DNA from 3 places in the Streptomyces sp. NPDC059371 genome. Region 1 is predicted to be linked to each of the others. Evidence: riboswitches for the same ligand, from Rfam matches in the RefSeq annotation. Region 1 holds a riboswitch; each other region holds the start of a gene.

Region 1 (4,558 bases):
GTGGGCCGTCTTGGCGGGCTCGGCCGGCAGTGTCTGGTCGTGGAACTCCCGCGCCGTGTCCGGGTCGAGAGCCAGGTTGAACTGGTCCTCCCACCGGAACTCGAAGCGGGCGTCGGAGAGCGCGTCATCCCACTCCTGCGCACCCGGGTGCCCCTTGGCGAGGTCGGCCGCGTGGGCGGCGATCTTGTAGGTGATGACGCCGGTCTTGACGTCGTCACGATCGGGCAGGCCCAAGTGCTCCTTGGGCGTGACGTAGCAGAGCATGGCCGTGCCCCACCAGGCGATCATCGCGGCACCGATGCCGGAAGTGATGTGGTCGTACGCCGGCGCGACGTCCGTCGTCAGCGGGCCGAGGGTATAGAACGGAGCTTCATCACAGATCTCCTGCTGAAGGTCGATGTTCTCCTTGATCTTGTGCATCGGGACGTGTCCCGGGCCTTCGATCATCGTCTGTACCTGAAAACGCTTCGCGACCGCGTTGAGTTCCCCGAGCGTCCTCAACTCGGCGAATTGCGCGGCGTCGTTGGCGTCCGCGATGGACCCCGGCCGCAGCCCGTCGCCGAGCGAGTAGGTGACGTCGTACGCGGCGAGGATCTCGCAGAGCTCCTCGAAGTTCTCGTACAGGAACGACTCCTTGTGGTGCGCGAGGCACCAGGCGGCCATGATCGAGCCGCCGCGCGAGACGATGCCGGTCTTGCGGTTCGCGGTGAGCGGCACGTACGCCAGGCGCACACCCGCGTGGACCGTCATGTAGTCCACGCCCTGCTCGGCCTGTTCGATGACGGTGTCCTTGTAGATCTCCCAGGTCAGCTCCTCGGCACGGCCGTCGACCTTCTCCAGCGCCTGATAGAGCGGCACGGTGCCGATGGGTACGGGGGAGTTGCGCAGCACCCATTCACGGGTGGTGTGGATGTTGCGACCGGTGGACAGGTCCATGACCGTGTCGGCGCCCCAGCGGGTCGCCCAGGTCATCTTCTCCACCTCCTCCTCGATGGAGGAAGTCACCGCGGAATTGCCGATGTTGGCGTTGACCTTCACCAGGAACCGTTTACCGATGATCATCGGCTCGATCTCCGGATGGTTGACGTTCACGGGCAGCACCGCCCGGCCCGCGGCGATCTCCTCCCGTACGACCTCGGGGTCGACGTTCTCGCGGAGCGCCACGAACTCCATCTCGGGCGTGATCTCCCCGCGTCGCGCGTAGGCCAGTTGGGTGACCGCCCGGCCGGGCCGCCCACGGCGTGGCTGACGCGGCCGGCCGGGGAAGACCGCGTCGAGGTTGCGCAGCCCTCCGCGCGGGGACGTGTGCTTGATCCCGTCGTCCTCGGGGCGAACGGGACGGCCCGCGTACTCCTCGGTGTCTCCGCGCCCGATGATCCAGCTCTCACGCAGCGGCGCCAGCCCCCTGCGCACATCGGTGTCGACGGTCGGATCGGTGTACGGGCCGGACGTGTCGTACAGCGTCACGGACTGCCCGTTGGTGAGGTGCACCTGGCGGACCGGCACCCGCAGATCGGGGCGTGTGCCCTCGACGTACGCCTTGTGCCAGCCGATGGACTGCCTGTCCTGGCCGTCCGGAGACGGCGGCGAAGCCCCGTCCGTCCGTCCGGAGGCAGGCATGCGTACATCCTTGTCGGTCATCTGACCTACTCCCTACGCCGGCATTACCCGGTAACAGGTTCAGCGGTCGACGCAGCGGCTTCCGATCGCCGATGTTTCATGTGAAACATCGCGAAGACGGAGGTCAGCGTCCTCTCAGCCCGGTGCTCCGAGCTCCCGCGTGTGCAAAGGTGCCTCCACGCTAGCGTCATATTTGGCGCGGTGAACAGAGGGCCCTTGACGTTCTTGCGATGATCGGGCGGTGACGACGACCCGGCAGCACTCGTTTCCCCCCTCCGAGCCACCGCGCCGTCCCGGCTCCGACGGCGGCCGCGGACATGGCTCCGGCACCGGCCCCGAGCACCAGCATGAGCAGGGGAACGGACATGGGCACGGACCGGACGGTGATCATCACGGTTCGGGCGACGGGCACGAGCCGGGTTCCCGCCGCGGGCACAGCGAGCCCGCGGGCGCCGGGCACGGGCATTCCCACAGCCACGGTCCCGCGGCGCCGGTCTCCAAACATCTGCGCAAGGTCATCGCCGCGGTACTGATCCCCTTCGCGGCGGCGGTCGTGGCGGGTCTCGTGCTCCTGTGGCCCGGCGGCGCGCCGGCCCACGAGCGCACCGGTGTCGGCTTCGACCGGCAGACCCAGCAGGCGACGGTCACGAAGATCGACCAGCTGGACTGCAAGTCCGTGAACGCCTCCTCCGGGACCTCGGCGGGCGACGCCTCCGCCACCGGGGGTGCCTCGGCTCAGAGCCGGGCCTCGGGGGAGTGCAAGAAGGCGACCGTCCGGATCGACACCGGAAAGGACAAGGGCCGCACGTTCACCGAGATCGTCCAGCCGGACCAGTCACGGCAGTTGCACCAGAGCGAGAAGGTCGTTGTCGCGTACGAGCCGTCCGCCCCCAAGGACCTCCAGTACTCCGTCACGGACGCGAACCGGAAGCTGCCCCTGACGCTGCTCGCCGTGATCTTCGCGGTGGTCGTCGTGGTGATCGGCAGGATGCGCGGCATCATGGCGCTGGTCGCCCTGGCCATCAGCTTCGTGATCCTGAACTTCTTCATCCTGCCCGCGATCCTGCAGGGCTCGAACCCGCTGCTCGTGGCCGTCGTCGGGTCCAGCGCGATCATGCTGATCGCGCTCTACATGTGTCACGGTCTGTCGGCCCGGACGTCCGTGGCGGTGGTCGGCACCCTGCTCTCCCTGGTGCTGATCGGTTTCCTCGGCTCGTTCTTCATCGACTGGGCTGTGCTGACCGGCAACACCGACGACAGCACCGGCCTGATCCACGGCCTGTACCCGTCCATCGACATGAGCGGCCTGCTGCTGGCCGGCGTCATCATCGGTTCGCTCGGTGTCCTGGACGACGTGACGGTGACGCAGACGTCCGCGGTCTGGGAACTGCACGAGGCGAACCCCACGATGGGCCGGCGCGGTCTGTACCGGGCGGGTATCCGTATCGGCCGCGACCACATCGCGTCGGTCGTCAACACGCTCGTCCTGGCCTACGCGGGCGCCGCCCTGCCGCTGCTGCTGCTCTTCTCGATCGCGCAGAGCAGCGTGGACACCGTCGCCAACAGCGAACTGGTCGCCGAGGAGATCGTGCGGACACTCGTCGGATCGATCGGTCTGGTCGCCGCGGTGCCGGTGACGACCGCGCTGGCCGCCCTGGTGGTCGCGGCGGACCGCGAGGGCGGCGCGCCCGTCCCCGCGCAGCCCGCGGCCGACAGGACCCCGGCACGGAGCGGCAAGGGGCGTCGCCGCAAGCACTGACCCGTCCCAGGTGGCGCTGAAACCATCCTGCACCGGCGGCCCTCGTGAGGAAGCGTTCCTCCGCTCCGGGCCGACCGGTGCGTCAGCCCGCGCTCTGCTCCTCCGAGAGGATGCGGTCGAGCACCGCGTCGAGGGATGTGTCGAAACCCTCGAGAGAGCGTTCCTGCCCGAGCGGCACGAGCCGGTCCGTCCGGTCGAGGAACGCGACGAGCGGCGCGGTCCCGGACCGGAACAGCGCGTGATCACCGCCGACCTGAAGCCGGATCAGCACCTCTCCGAGGGCCTCCGGGTCGGCCGGAGCGATGTGCACATCGCCGTCACCGCAGGGCCTGCCCACCCCGTCGATGAGCAGTTCCCGTCCGAACGCCCAGGTCACCGGCGCGTCGCCGGGCAAGTGGAAGGTCAGCCGCACCGCGTACGGATCACAGGTCTCGTATCGCAGCTCGACAGGAATGCGGAAGCACAGCTCCTCGGACACGAGGAAGCTCATCATGACCTCTGCCTGCACCGACTCACGCATCGCCTACCCCGTCGTTTGCTGTCGACTGGCCAGCAGTCGTCCCACCTGACACTGCTGGAAATCTTGCTCAACGTGCATGCCTAATTACAAGGAGTGAGTTTTCAGATACTGATAGAGATGGCGAGTGTTCCTAGCAGGCGGCCCACCTCGCTCTGGAGTCTCCGTGCCGTGGGGATCAGGCGGTCGCCCTGGTGGGACGGGAGGGAGAAGGCCACGACGGCGGCCGAACTGCCCGCCGTGACCGGGATCGCGGCGCAGACCGTGCCCAGCGCGTACTCCTGCCGCTCGATCACCGGTTCCATCCGGCCCGTCCGTTCCAGCCGGCGCAGCAGACGGTCCTCGTCACGCACCGTGTACGGGGTGAGCGCCCGCACCGGGTAGCGGTCGAGGTGGTCACGCCGGGACTTGTCGTCCAACTGGGCCAGCAGGCACTGACCGACCGCGTGGGCGTGCCCGGTCTCTCGGAAGTCGGCCCACTCCTCGACGGCGGGGCTCGCCGGGGTGTCGACGACACACGTGACCTCGATCTCACCCTCGCGGTAGACCGCGTAGTACACGGGTGCGCCGATCGCGTCGCGCCAGTGCTCGAGGGTGTCCCGCACGGTGCTGCGACGTTTCTGCCGGGCTCCGCTGCTGCCGAGCCGCTCGGCTGCCTCGCC
Region 2 (4,558 bases), on a different contig from region 1:
CGTGCCGGACGGTCGCGTTCAGGTCAGACGGCGAGCGCCTGGGCGCGGCGCTTCACCTCCGTGCCGCGATTCTCGCTCAGAGCCTGCGCGGGGGTACCGGGCAGGCTCGGGTCGGGGGTGAAGAGCCACTCCAGGGCCTCTTCGTCGGAGAAGCCGTCGTCCCTCAGGAGCGTCAGGGTGCCGGCCAGGCCCTTGACGACCTTCTGTTCGTCCGCGTCGATGAAGTCGGCGGGGACGTGCAGCGCGCGGTTCTCACCACGGCGTACGGCGATGAGCTGGCCGTCCTTGACCAGCTGCCGGACGCGCGTCACCTCGACGCCGAACTGTTCGGCGATGTCGGGGAGGGTGAGCCAGGCGGGGACGAGAGCATCGATCTTTGCGTCAATCTCGGTCACGGGACAAGCCTGCCATCCCGGACCGACAGCCGGAAGCCGAGGGCGTCCGACCCGGGGTGACGGGATCAGGCCGTGGCGCCCTTCAGCGGCCTCGACGGGTTCGCGAGCAGCACCGGATCCATCGTGACGCCCGCCTCGATCAGCCTGCGGCCCTGGGCGAGATCCCTCGGGCGGCCCACCGCCAGGAGGGCGACGAGCCGCGTCTCGCGGAGCCAGCACACCGACCAGGAGGCGCCCGAGGGGTCGCCGCGCCACACCAGGGTGTCGGCGGGCGCGTGGTGGCCGACGTACTGCACGAAACGGCCGAACTGCTCGGACCAGAAGTACGGCACGGGGTCGTAGGCCGCGGGCGTCTCTCCGACGATGTTCAGGGCGACCGTGCGCGGGCCCTGGAGGGCGTTGTCCCAGTGATGGACGAGGAGGCGTTCCTCGTAGCGGCCGGACGGGAAGGAGGCGCAGTCGCCGACCGCGTAGACGTCCGGCAGGGAGGTGCGCAGATGGTCGTCGGCGACGATCTCGCGGTGGGCGCCGAGCTCGATGCCGGAGCCGGCGATCCAGGCGGTGGCGGGCCGCGCGCCGATCCCGACCACGACGGCGTCCGCGGGCACCCGGGAGCCGTCGTCCAGGATCACCGCGCCGGGTTCGACGCGCTCCACGCGCGCGCCGGTGCGCAGCGAGGCCCCGCTGTCCGCGTACCAGGCGGCCATCGGGGCGGCCACCTCGGGCGGCAGCGCCCCGGCGAGCGGCCGGTCGGCGGCTTCGACGACGGTGACCGCGCAGCCCGCCTCGCGCGCCGCCGTGGCGAACTCGGCGCCGATCCAGCCCGCTCCGACCACCACGATGTCGTGCTGCCGGGTGAGTACGGGACGCAGCCGGTCGGCGTCGTCCAGGGTGCGCAGCAGATGCACGCCGGGCACGTCTTCGGCGCCGGGGAGCCGGATCGGTTCGGCGCCGGTGGCGACGACCAGGACGTCGTACGGGACGGATCCCGCGTCCGTGTCCAGTTCGTGGTCCCCGGGGCGCACGCCGTGCGCCTCGCTGCCCAGCCGGAGGTCGATGTCCAGGGCCTCGAAGTCGATGTCGAAGGCGGAGCCCTCGGACTTGCCGAGCAGGACGGCCTTGGACAGCGGCGGCCGGTCGTAGGGCTGATGCGGCTCCGCGCCGATCAGCGTGACGGTGCCCGTGAAGCCCTGTTCGCGCAGGGCGACCGCGGTCTGCACCCCGGCCATGCCCGCGCCCACCACGACGACCCGTCGTGCCGTGCGCCTGTGCGACGGGGACTGTGCCTGCGTCTGATCGCTCACCTGATCACCATAGACACGTGACGATTCGTCAGTCAGCGGACGTGCTCGGTGACCTGTTGCACACGGCCGGTCGCGCGCGGTTCCTCCACCACGCTCGTCCCGGCGCCCGGCTGCGACTCCCACGTCCAGGTCTCCTCCAACCGCACCCGGCCGTCGGGCAGTTCCACGACGAGGGACACGCAGTGGCCCGACGCGGTGGTCCCGTCCCGCTTGAGCTGCACGTACCGGAAGTCGAGGCGGTCACCCTCGCGGGTGCCGACGAGATGTCCGCGGACGACGTCGCCGCCGGCGTAGTCGGCCCAGACCACGCCGTCCTCCTCGTGATAGGTGAACCGGGTGCGGGTGCCCACCTGGCCCGGGGCCTGGTCGGCGACGGGGGCGAGCACGAGGCCGTCGAGCGGTCGCGCCATGGGCGGAGGCTCCCTTACTGAGACGGACGGAGGCGGGCTAGGGTGGCCAACGTAAAGCACTCGCGGGAGCCCGGACGTACCGGGCTGAGAGGGAGGCTGGGCGGCCTCCGACCGTACGAACCTGATCCGGGTCATGCCGGCGAAGGGAGGGGCTGGACGCCCATGCCGTCTGCACGTTCGTCGGACGTCCTCGTCGTCGGGGGCGGGATCATCGGTCTGGTGACGGCCTGGCGGGCCGCGCAGCGCGGGTTCACGACCGCGCTCGTGGACCCCGAGCCGGGCGGTGGCGCCGCACAGGTCGCGGCCGGGATGCTGGCCGCCGTCACCGAGCTGCACTTCGGCGAGGAGACCCTGCTGGGCCTCAACCTCGCCTCCGCGCGCCGCTATCCGGACTTCGCCGCCGAGCTCACCGAGGCGGCCGGACAGGACCTCGGATATCGCCGGAGCGGCACGCTGGCCGTCGCGCTGGACGCCGACGACCGCGCCCATCTGCGGGAACTGCACGCGCTCCAGGTCCGCTCGGGGCTGGAGTCGGAGTGGCTGAGCGGCCGTGAGTGCCGCCGTCTGGAACCGATGCTCGCGCCCGGCGTGCGCGGGGGTCTGCGGGTGGACGGCGACCACCAGATCGACCCGCGGCGCCTCGCCGCCGCCCTGGTCACCGCGTGCGAGCGGGCCGGGGTGACCGTGCACCGGACCTGGGCGGAGCGTCTGAGCGTCGTACGGGAGCGGGCGACCGGTGTCGTCACCACGGACGGCACCGAACTCGCCGCCGACCGGGTGGTGCTGGCCGGGGGCAGCCTCAGCGGGCGCCTGGCGGGCGTCCCCGAGGACGCCGTGCCGCCGGTGCGCCCGGTCAAGGGGCAGGTGCTGCGGCTGACCGTGCCGCGACGGTACGCGCCCTTCCTGAACCGGACCGTGCGGGCCGTGGTGCGCGGCAGCCACGTCTACCTGGTGCCGCGCGAGAACGGCGAACTCGTGGTGGGCGCGACCAGCGAGGAGCTGGGCTGGGACACCACCGTGACGGCGGGCGGCGTGTACGAGCTGCTGCGCGACGCCCACGAGCTGGTCCCCGGGATCACCGAGCTGCCGCTCACCGAGACCCGCGCGGGGCTGCGCCCCGGCTCGCCCGACAACGCCCCGCTGCTCGGCCCGAGCGCCCTGGACGGGCTGCTGCTGGCCACCGGGCACCACCGCAACGGTGTGCTCCTGACGCCCGTGACCGGCGACGTGATGGCCCACGTGCTGACCACCGGCGAACTCCCCGCCGAAGCCCGCCCCTTCACCCCCCTGCGCTTCGGCGCCTCGGCCCTCACGGAGCTGCCGGTATGAACATCGTCGTCAATGGGGAGCGGCGGCTGATCGACGCCGGGACCGCTCTCGACGCGCTCGTCGCGACCCTCACCGTGTCGTCGTCCGGGGTGGCCGCCGCCCTGAACGAGACCGTCGTCCCGCGCGCGCAGTGGCCGTCCACCGCGCTCGCCGAGGGCGACCGCGTCGAAGTCCTCACCGCCGTCCAAGGAGGCTGACCCATGGCAGACGACCCCTTCGTCCTCGGCGGTACGGTCTACGCGTCCCGGCTGATCATGGGGACGGGCGGCGCGCCCAGCCTCGACGTGCTGGAGCGCTCCCTGGTGGCGTCCGGCACGGAGCTGACGACGGTCGCGATGCGGCGCGTGGACGCGTCCGTGCACGGCTCGGTCCTGTCGGTGCTGGCCCGGCTGAACATCCGCGTCCTGCCGAACACGGCCGGCTGCTACACCGCGGGCGAGGCCGTGCTGACGGCCCGTCTGGCGCGCGAGGCGCTGGGCACCGATCTGGTCAAGCTGGAGGTCATCGCCGACGAGCGCACCCTGCTGCCCGATCCGATCGAGCTGCTCGACGCGGCGGAGACGCTGGTCGACGACGGCTTCACCGTGCTGCCGTACACGAACGACGACCCGGTGCTGGCACGGAAGCTGGAGGACGTCGGCTGTGCGGCGATCATGCCGCTCGGCTCGCCCATCGGGTCCGGGCTCGGGATCCGCAACCCGCACAACTTCGAGCTGATCGTCGAGAACGCGCGCGTGCCGGTGATCCTGGACGCGGGAGCGGGCACGGCGTCGGACGCCGCGCTCGCGATGGAGCTGGGGTGCGCGGGGGTGATGCTGGCCTCGGCGGTGACACGGGCGCAGGAGCCCGTGCTGATGGCGGAGGCCATGCGGCACGCGGTGGAGGCGGGTCGTCTGGCGCGGCGGGCGGGGCGCATCCCGCGGCGGCACTTCGCGGCGGCGTCCTCTCCCGTGGAGGGCATGGCGGTGCTGGACCCGGAGCGCCCGGCGTTCTGAGCCCCGGCCCGCCCCGCGTCGGCTTCCCTCCGCCGTCGGCTTCCGCCTGGCGTCGGTTTCCACCAGCCGTCGGTTTCACCAGCCGTCGGTTTCCGGCCGCGTGTGCGGTCGGGTTGTCGCGTTGC
Region 3 (4,558 bases), on a different contig from region 1:
TCTCGTCCTCGCCCGCGCCACCCGGGGCAACCCGCTCTCCGAAGAACTGCTGGAGGCCGCGCGCACGGCTCTCACCGAGAGCGGCACCGGGCAGTCCGAACCGCAGCAGCGCACGGACTGACCGGGGGCCGGCTGACGGCGCCGGCCGGCACGTACAGCGACCGCTGGGCCGTCTCTGGGCCGTGAAGCGTTGACCAAGGGTGACAGGGGACACCGGAGGGTGACAGGCCCCTCGCCCATCCGACCTGGGCGGGGCCAAACGATCTGCGACACTGGTTACGCCATGCCTAAGCCCGGAGAACTCACCTTTGTCTCGCCGCGCGGAGCCAAGAAGCCGCCGCGGCACCTTGCCGATCTCACGCCTGCCGAGCGCAAAGAGGCGGTTGCCGCGATCGGTGAGAAGCCGTTTCGTGCCAAGCAGCTCTCGCAGCACTACTTCGCCCGGTACGCGCACGACCCCGCCGAGTGGACGGACATCCCGGCCGCCTCGCGCGGCAAGCTCCAGGAAGCGCTGCTTCCCGAGCTGATGACGGTCGTGCGGCACCTGTCGACCGACCAGGACACCACCCGCAAGACCCTGTGGCGGCTCTTCGACGGCACGCTCGTCGAGTCCGTGCTCATGCGCTACCCGGACCGGGTGACCATGTGCATCAGTTCGCAGGCGGGCTGCGGGATGAACTGCCCGTTCTGCGCCACCGGACAGGCCGGCCTCGACCGGAACCTGTCGACCGGCGAGATCGTGCACCAGATCGTCGACGGGATGCGGGCGCTGCGTGACGGCGAGATCCCCGGGGGTCCGGCGCGGCTGAGCAACATCGTCTTCATGGGGATGGGCGAGCCGCTCGCCAACTACAAGCGGGTGGTCGGCTCGATCCGCGCCCTCACCGACCCCGAGCCGGACGGGCTGGGGCTGTCGCAGCGCGGTATCACCGTCTCGACGGTCGGTCTGGTTCCCGCGATCAACCGGTTCGCGGACGAGGGCTTCAAGTGCCGGCTCGCGATCTCCCTGCACGCCCCGGACGACGAACTGCGTGACACCCTCGTCCCCGTGAACACACGGTGGCAGGTGCGCGAGGTGCTCGACGCCGGCTGGGGATACGCGGACCGGTCCGGACGCCGTCTGTCCATCGAGTACGCGCTGATCCGCGACATCAACGACCAGGCCTGGCGGGGCGACCGGCTCGGCCGGATGCTCAAGGGCAAGCCCGTGCACGTCAACCTCATCCCGCTGAACCCGACCCCGGGCTCGAAGTGGACCGCGTCGCGGCCCGAGGACGAGAAGGCGTTCGTCGAGGCGATCGCCGCCCACGGCGTCACGGTCACCGTCCGGGACACCCGGGGCCAGGAGATCGACGGGGCGTGTGGTCAGCTCGCCGCGACCGAGCGGTAGTCTGAACCGAGTCGGTCTGTTTCGTCATCTTCGTCGTTCGATGTCGTCATAGCCCGGCATCTTCACCGTCCGACATCTTCATATTCCGACAGGGGAGCGCCACAGCGCTGAGAGTGCGGGACAGACCGCAGACCCTCTGAACCTTGCCCAGGTCATTCTGGGTAGGAAGTTCGGTCATTACTCAAGCTGTTGCGCCCTGCCCGGGAACCGTCAGAGGTCCCGGGCAGGGCCGCGTCTCTTCCTGGTCACCCAGGAGGAATCAGTGATCAACAACACCAGCGGCGGCAGACGGCTCGCGGTCACGGCCGTCGGGCTCGGCCTCGTCGCGCTGCCCGTGCTGTCCGCGTGCGGCTCGTCCGACGCCACCGGCTCGGGCGACTCGAAGACGATCACGCTCGTCAGCCACGACTCGTGGCTCGTGTCGAAGAACGTCCTGGCGGACTTCGAGAAGCGGTCCGGCTACAAGGTCCGCGTCCTCAAGGACGGCGACGCCGGGCAGGCCGTGAACAAGGCCATCCTGACCAAGGACAACCCCCAGGGCGACGTCCTCTTCGGCGTCGACAACACCCTGCTCTCCCGCGCGCTCGACAACGGGCTCTTCCAGCCGTACGAGGCCAAGGGCGCGGACCAGGTCCTGCCGGAGTACCGGACCGACCAGGACAAGCACCGGGTCACGCCCGTCGACACGGGCGACATCTGCGTCAACTACGACAAGGCCTGGTTCAGCAAGCACAAGCTGGCCCCGCCGCGGTCCTTCGACGACCTGGCCAAGCCCGCGTACAAGAACCTCCTGGTCACCGAGAACGCCGCCACCTCCTCGCCCGGCCTCGGCTTCCTGCTCGGGTCCGCCGCGCACTACGGCGACGAGAACTGGCAGGGCTACTGGAAGAAGCTCAAGGCCAACGGCGTCAAGGTCGTGGACGGCTGGGAGCAGGCCTACAACGAGGAGTTCTCGGGGTCCGCCGGCGGCAGGAAGGCCAAGGCAGACCGGCCGCTCGTCGTCTCGTACGCCTCCTCGCCGCCCGCCGAGGTCATCTACGGCGACCCGAAGCCCGCCACGGCCCCGACCGGCGTCGCGGACGGCACCTGCTTCCGGCAGGTCGAGTACGCGGGCCTGCTCAGCAACGCCAAGAACGCCAAGGGCGGCAAGGCGCTCCTGGACTTCCTGCTCACCAAGGAGTTCCAGGAGGACATGCCGCTCAACATGTTCGTCTACCCGGTCCGTGAGGGCGCGCGGGTACCGGCCGAGTTCACCCGGTACGGTCCGCAGGCCGAGCATCCCCAGACCCTGGCGTCCGCGAAGATCGCCGCCGACCGCGACCAGTGGGTCAAGTCGTGGACCTCGCTCGTACTGAAGTAGCCGCCGACGGGACGGTGAAGGCCGGCGGTCCCGAGAGGACCGCCGGACCGGCCGGGCCCGGCGGGCGGGACCGCGCCGACCGGACTCCGCGCCCGGCCTGCGGACAGAACGCGGCGCGGTTCGCCCTGATGGCGCTGCCCGTCGTGTTCTTCGCGCTCTTCTTCGCCTATCCCGTCGCCGCGATCGTCTCGCGCGGGCTCCATACGGACGGCGGCTGGCAACTGGGCCGCGTCTGGGACGTCGCGACCCGCCCCGACATCCGGCACGTGCTGTGGTTCACCACCTGGCAGGCGCTCGCCTCGACGGCGCTCACGCTGCTGGTCGCGCTCCCCGGCGCGTACGTCTTCGCGCGCTTCGACTTCCGCGGCAAACGGATTCTCCGGGCCGTGGTGACGGTGCCCTTCGTCCTTCCGACCGTGGTCGTCGGCACGGCGTTCCTCGCGCTGGTCGGCCGGGGCGGACTGCTCGACGAGCTGTGGGGCGTACGCCTGGACAGCACCGTGTGGGCCATCCTCCTCGCGCACGTCTTCTTCAACTACGCCGTGGTCGTACGGACCGTCGGCGGGCTCTGGTCGCAGCTCGACCCGCGCCAGGAGGAGGCCGCACGCATGCTCGGGGCCTCGCGCCTGGCGGCCTGGCGCAGGGTGACGCTGCCCGCGCTCGGACCCGCCGTGGCCGCCGCCGCCCTCATGGTCTTCCTCTTCACCTTCACCTCGTTCGGCGTGGTGCAGATCCTCGGCGGCCCGACCTTCTCGACCCTCGAAGTCGAGATCTACCGGCAGACCTCCGAGATCTTCGACCTCACGACGGCGGCCGTGCTGACGATCGTCCAGTTCGTCGCCGTCGGCGCGATCCTCGCCGTGCACGCGGCGACCGTACGCCGACGGGAGACCGCCCTGCGTCTGGTGGCCCCGGACACCACCGCGCGCCGGCCCCGCGGCGGCGGACAGTGGGCGCTCCTCGCGGGCGTGCTCGTGAGCATCGCGGTGCTGCTCGTGCTGCCGCTCGCGGTCCTCGTCCAGCGGTCCCTCGACGCCCCGGGACTCGGCTACTACCGGGCCCTGGCCGACGACGACGGAGGCGTCTTCCTCGTCGCCCCGATCGAGGCGGTCGGCAACTCCCTGGAGTACGCGCTCGCCGCCACCGCCATCGCCGTGCTGATCGGCGGTCTGGCCGCGGCCGCCCTCACCCGGCGCGCCGGCCGGCTGATGCGGGGCTTCGACGCACTGCTGATGCTGCCGCTCGGCGTCTCCGCGGTGACCGTGGGCTTCGGGTTCCTGATCGCCCTGGACGAGCCGCCGCTCGACCTGCGCGCGAGCTGGATCCTCGTGCCGCTGGCACAGGCGCTGGTCGGCGTCCCCTTCGTCGTACGGACCATGCTGCCCGTGCTGCGCGCGGTGGACGGGCGGCTGCGGGAGGCCGCGGCCGTCCTCGGGGCGTCGCCGTGGCGGGTGTGGCGCGAGGTCGATCTTCCGATGGTGCGGCGGGCCCTGCTGATCGCGGCCGGTTTCGCCTTCGCCGTCTCCCTCGGGGAGTTCGGCGCGACCGTCTTCATCGCACGGCCCGACAACCCGACTCTCCCGGTCGCGGTGGCCCGGCTGCTCGGGCGCGCGGGCGATCTCAACTACGGCCAGGCGATGGCCCTTTCGACGATCCTGATGGTGGTGTGCGCGGTGGCTCTGCTGCTGTTGGAGCGGGTACGGACCGACCGGACCGGGGAGTTCTAGATGCTGCTGAGCCTGCAGGGCGCGACCGTACGCTTCGGCGGGCGGGCCGTGCTCGACACCGTCGACCTCGATGTCGCCGAA

What was found. Region 1 has a riboswitch for thiamine pyrophosphate ahead of thiC (phosphomethylpyrimidine synthase ThiC). Riboswitches for the same ligand answer to the same signal wherever they lie in the genome.
Region 2: another riboswitch for thiamine pyrophosphate. It lies ahead of thiO (glycine oxidase ThiO); the one in region 1 lies ahead of thiC (phosphomethylpyrimidine synthase ThiC).
Region 3: another riboswitch for thiamine pyrophosphate. It lies ahead of ACFXGX_RS30150 (thiamine ABC transporter substrate binding subunit); the one in region 1 lies ahead of thiC (phosphomethylpyrimidine synthase ThiC).

Annotation. Positions count from the first base shown of each region.
Region 1 covers NZ_JBHYXD010000010.1:28,833-33,390, forward strand. The annotation lists gene thiC (phosphomethylpyrimidine synthase ThiC) at 1-1,641, opposite strand, end outside; TPP riboswitch at 1,634-1,790, opposite strand; gene ACFXGX_RS08560 (YibE/F family protein) at 1,862-3,379, shown strand; gene ACFXGX_RS08565 (SsgA family sporulation/cell division regulator) at 3,462-3,899, opposite strand; gene ACFXGX_RS08570 (IclR family transcriptional regulator) at 4,001-4,558, opposite strand, start outside.
Region 2 covers NZ_JBHYXD010000005.1:152,583-157,140, reverse strand. The annotation lists gene ACFXGX_RS05205 (Rv2175c family DNA-binding protein) at 24-395, opposite strand; gene ACFXGX_RS05200 (NAD(P)/FAD-dependent oxidoreductase) at 461-1,699, opposite strand; gene ACFXGX_RS05195 (hypothetical protein) at 1,732-2,109, opposite strand; TPP riboswitch at 2,162-2,274, shown strand; gene thiO (glycine oxidase ThiO) at 2,272-3,438, shown strand; gene thiS (sulfur carrier protein ThiS) at 3,435-3,635, shown strand; gene ACFXGX_RS05180 (thiazole synthase) at 3,639-4,433, shown strand.
Region 3 covers NZ_JBHYXD010000069.1:41,789-46,346, forward strand. The annotation lists gene ACFXGX_RS30140 (TetR/AcrR family transcriptional regulator) at 1-121, shown strand, start outside; gene rlmN (23S rRNA (adenine(2503)-C(2))-methyltransferase RlmN) at 284-1,390, shown strand; TPP riboswitch at 1,471-1,576, shown strand; gene ACFXGX_RS30150 (thiamine ABC transporter substrate binding subunit) at 1,653-2,750, shown strand; gene ACFXGX_RS30155 (ABC transporter permease) at 2,726-4,477, shown strand; gene ACFXGX_RS30160 (ABC transporter ATP-binding protein) at 4,478-4,558, shown strand, end outside.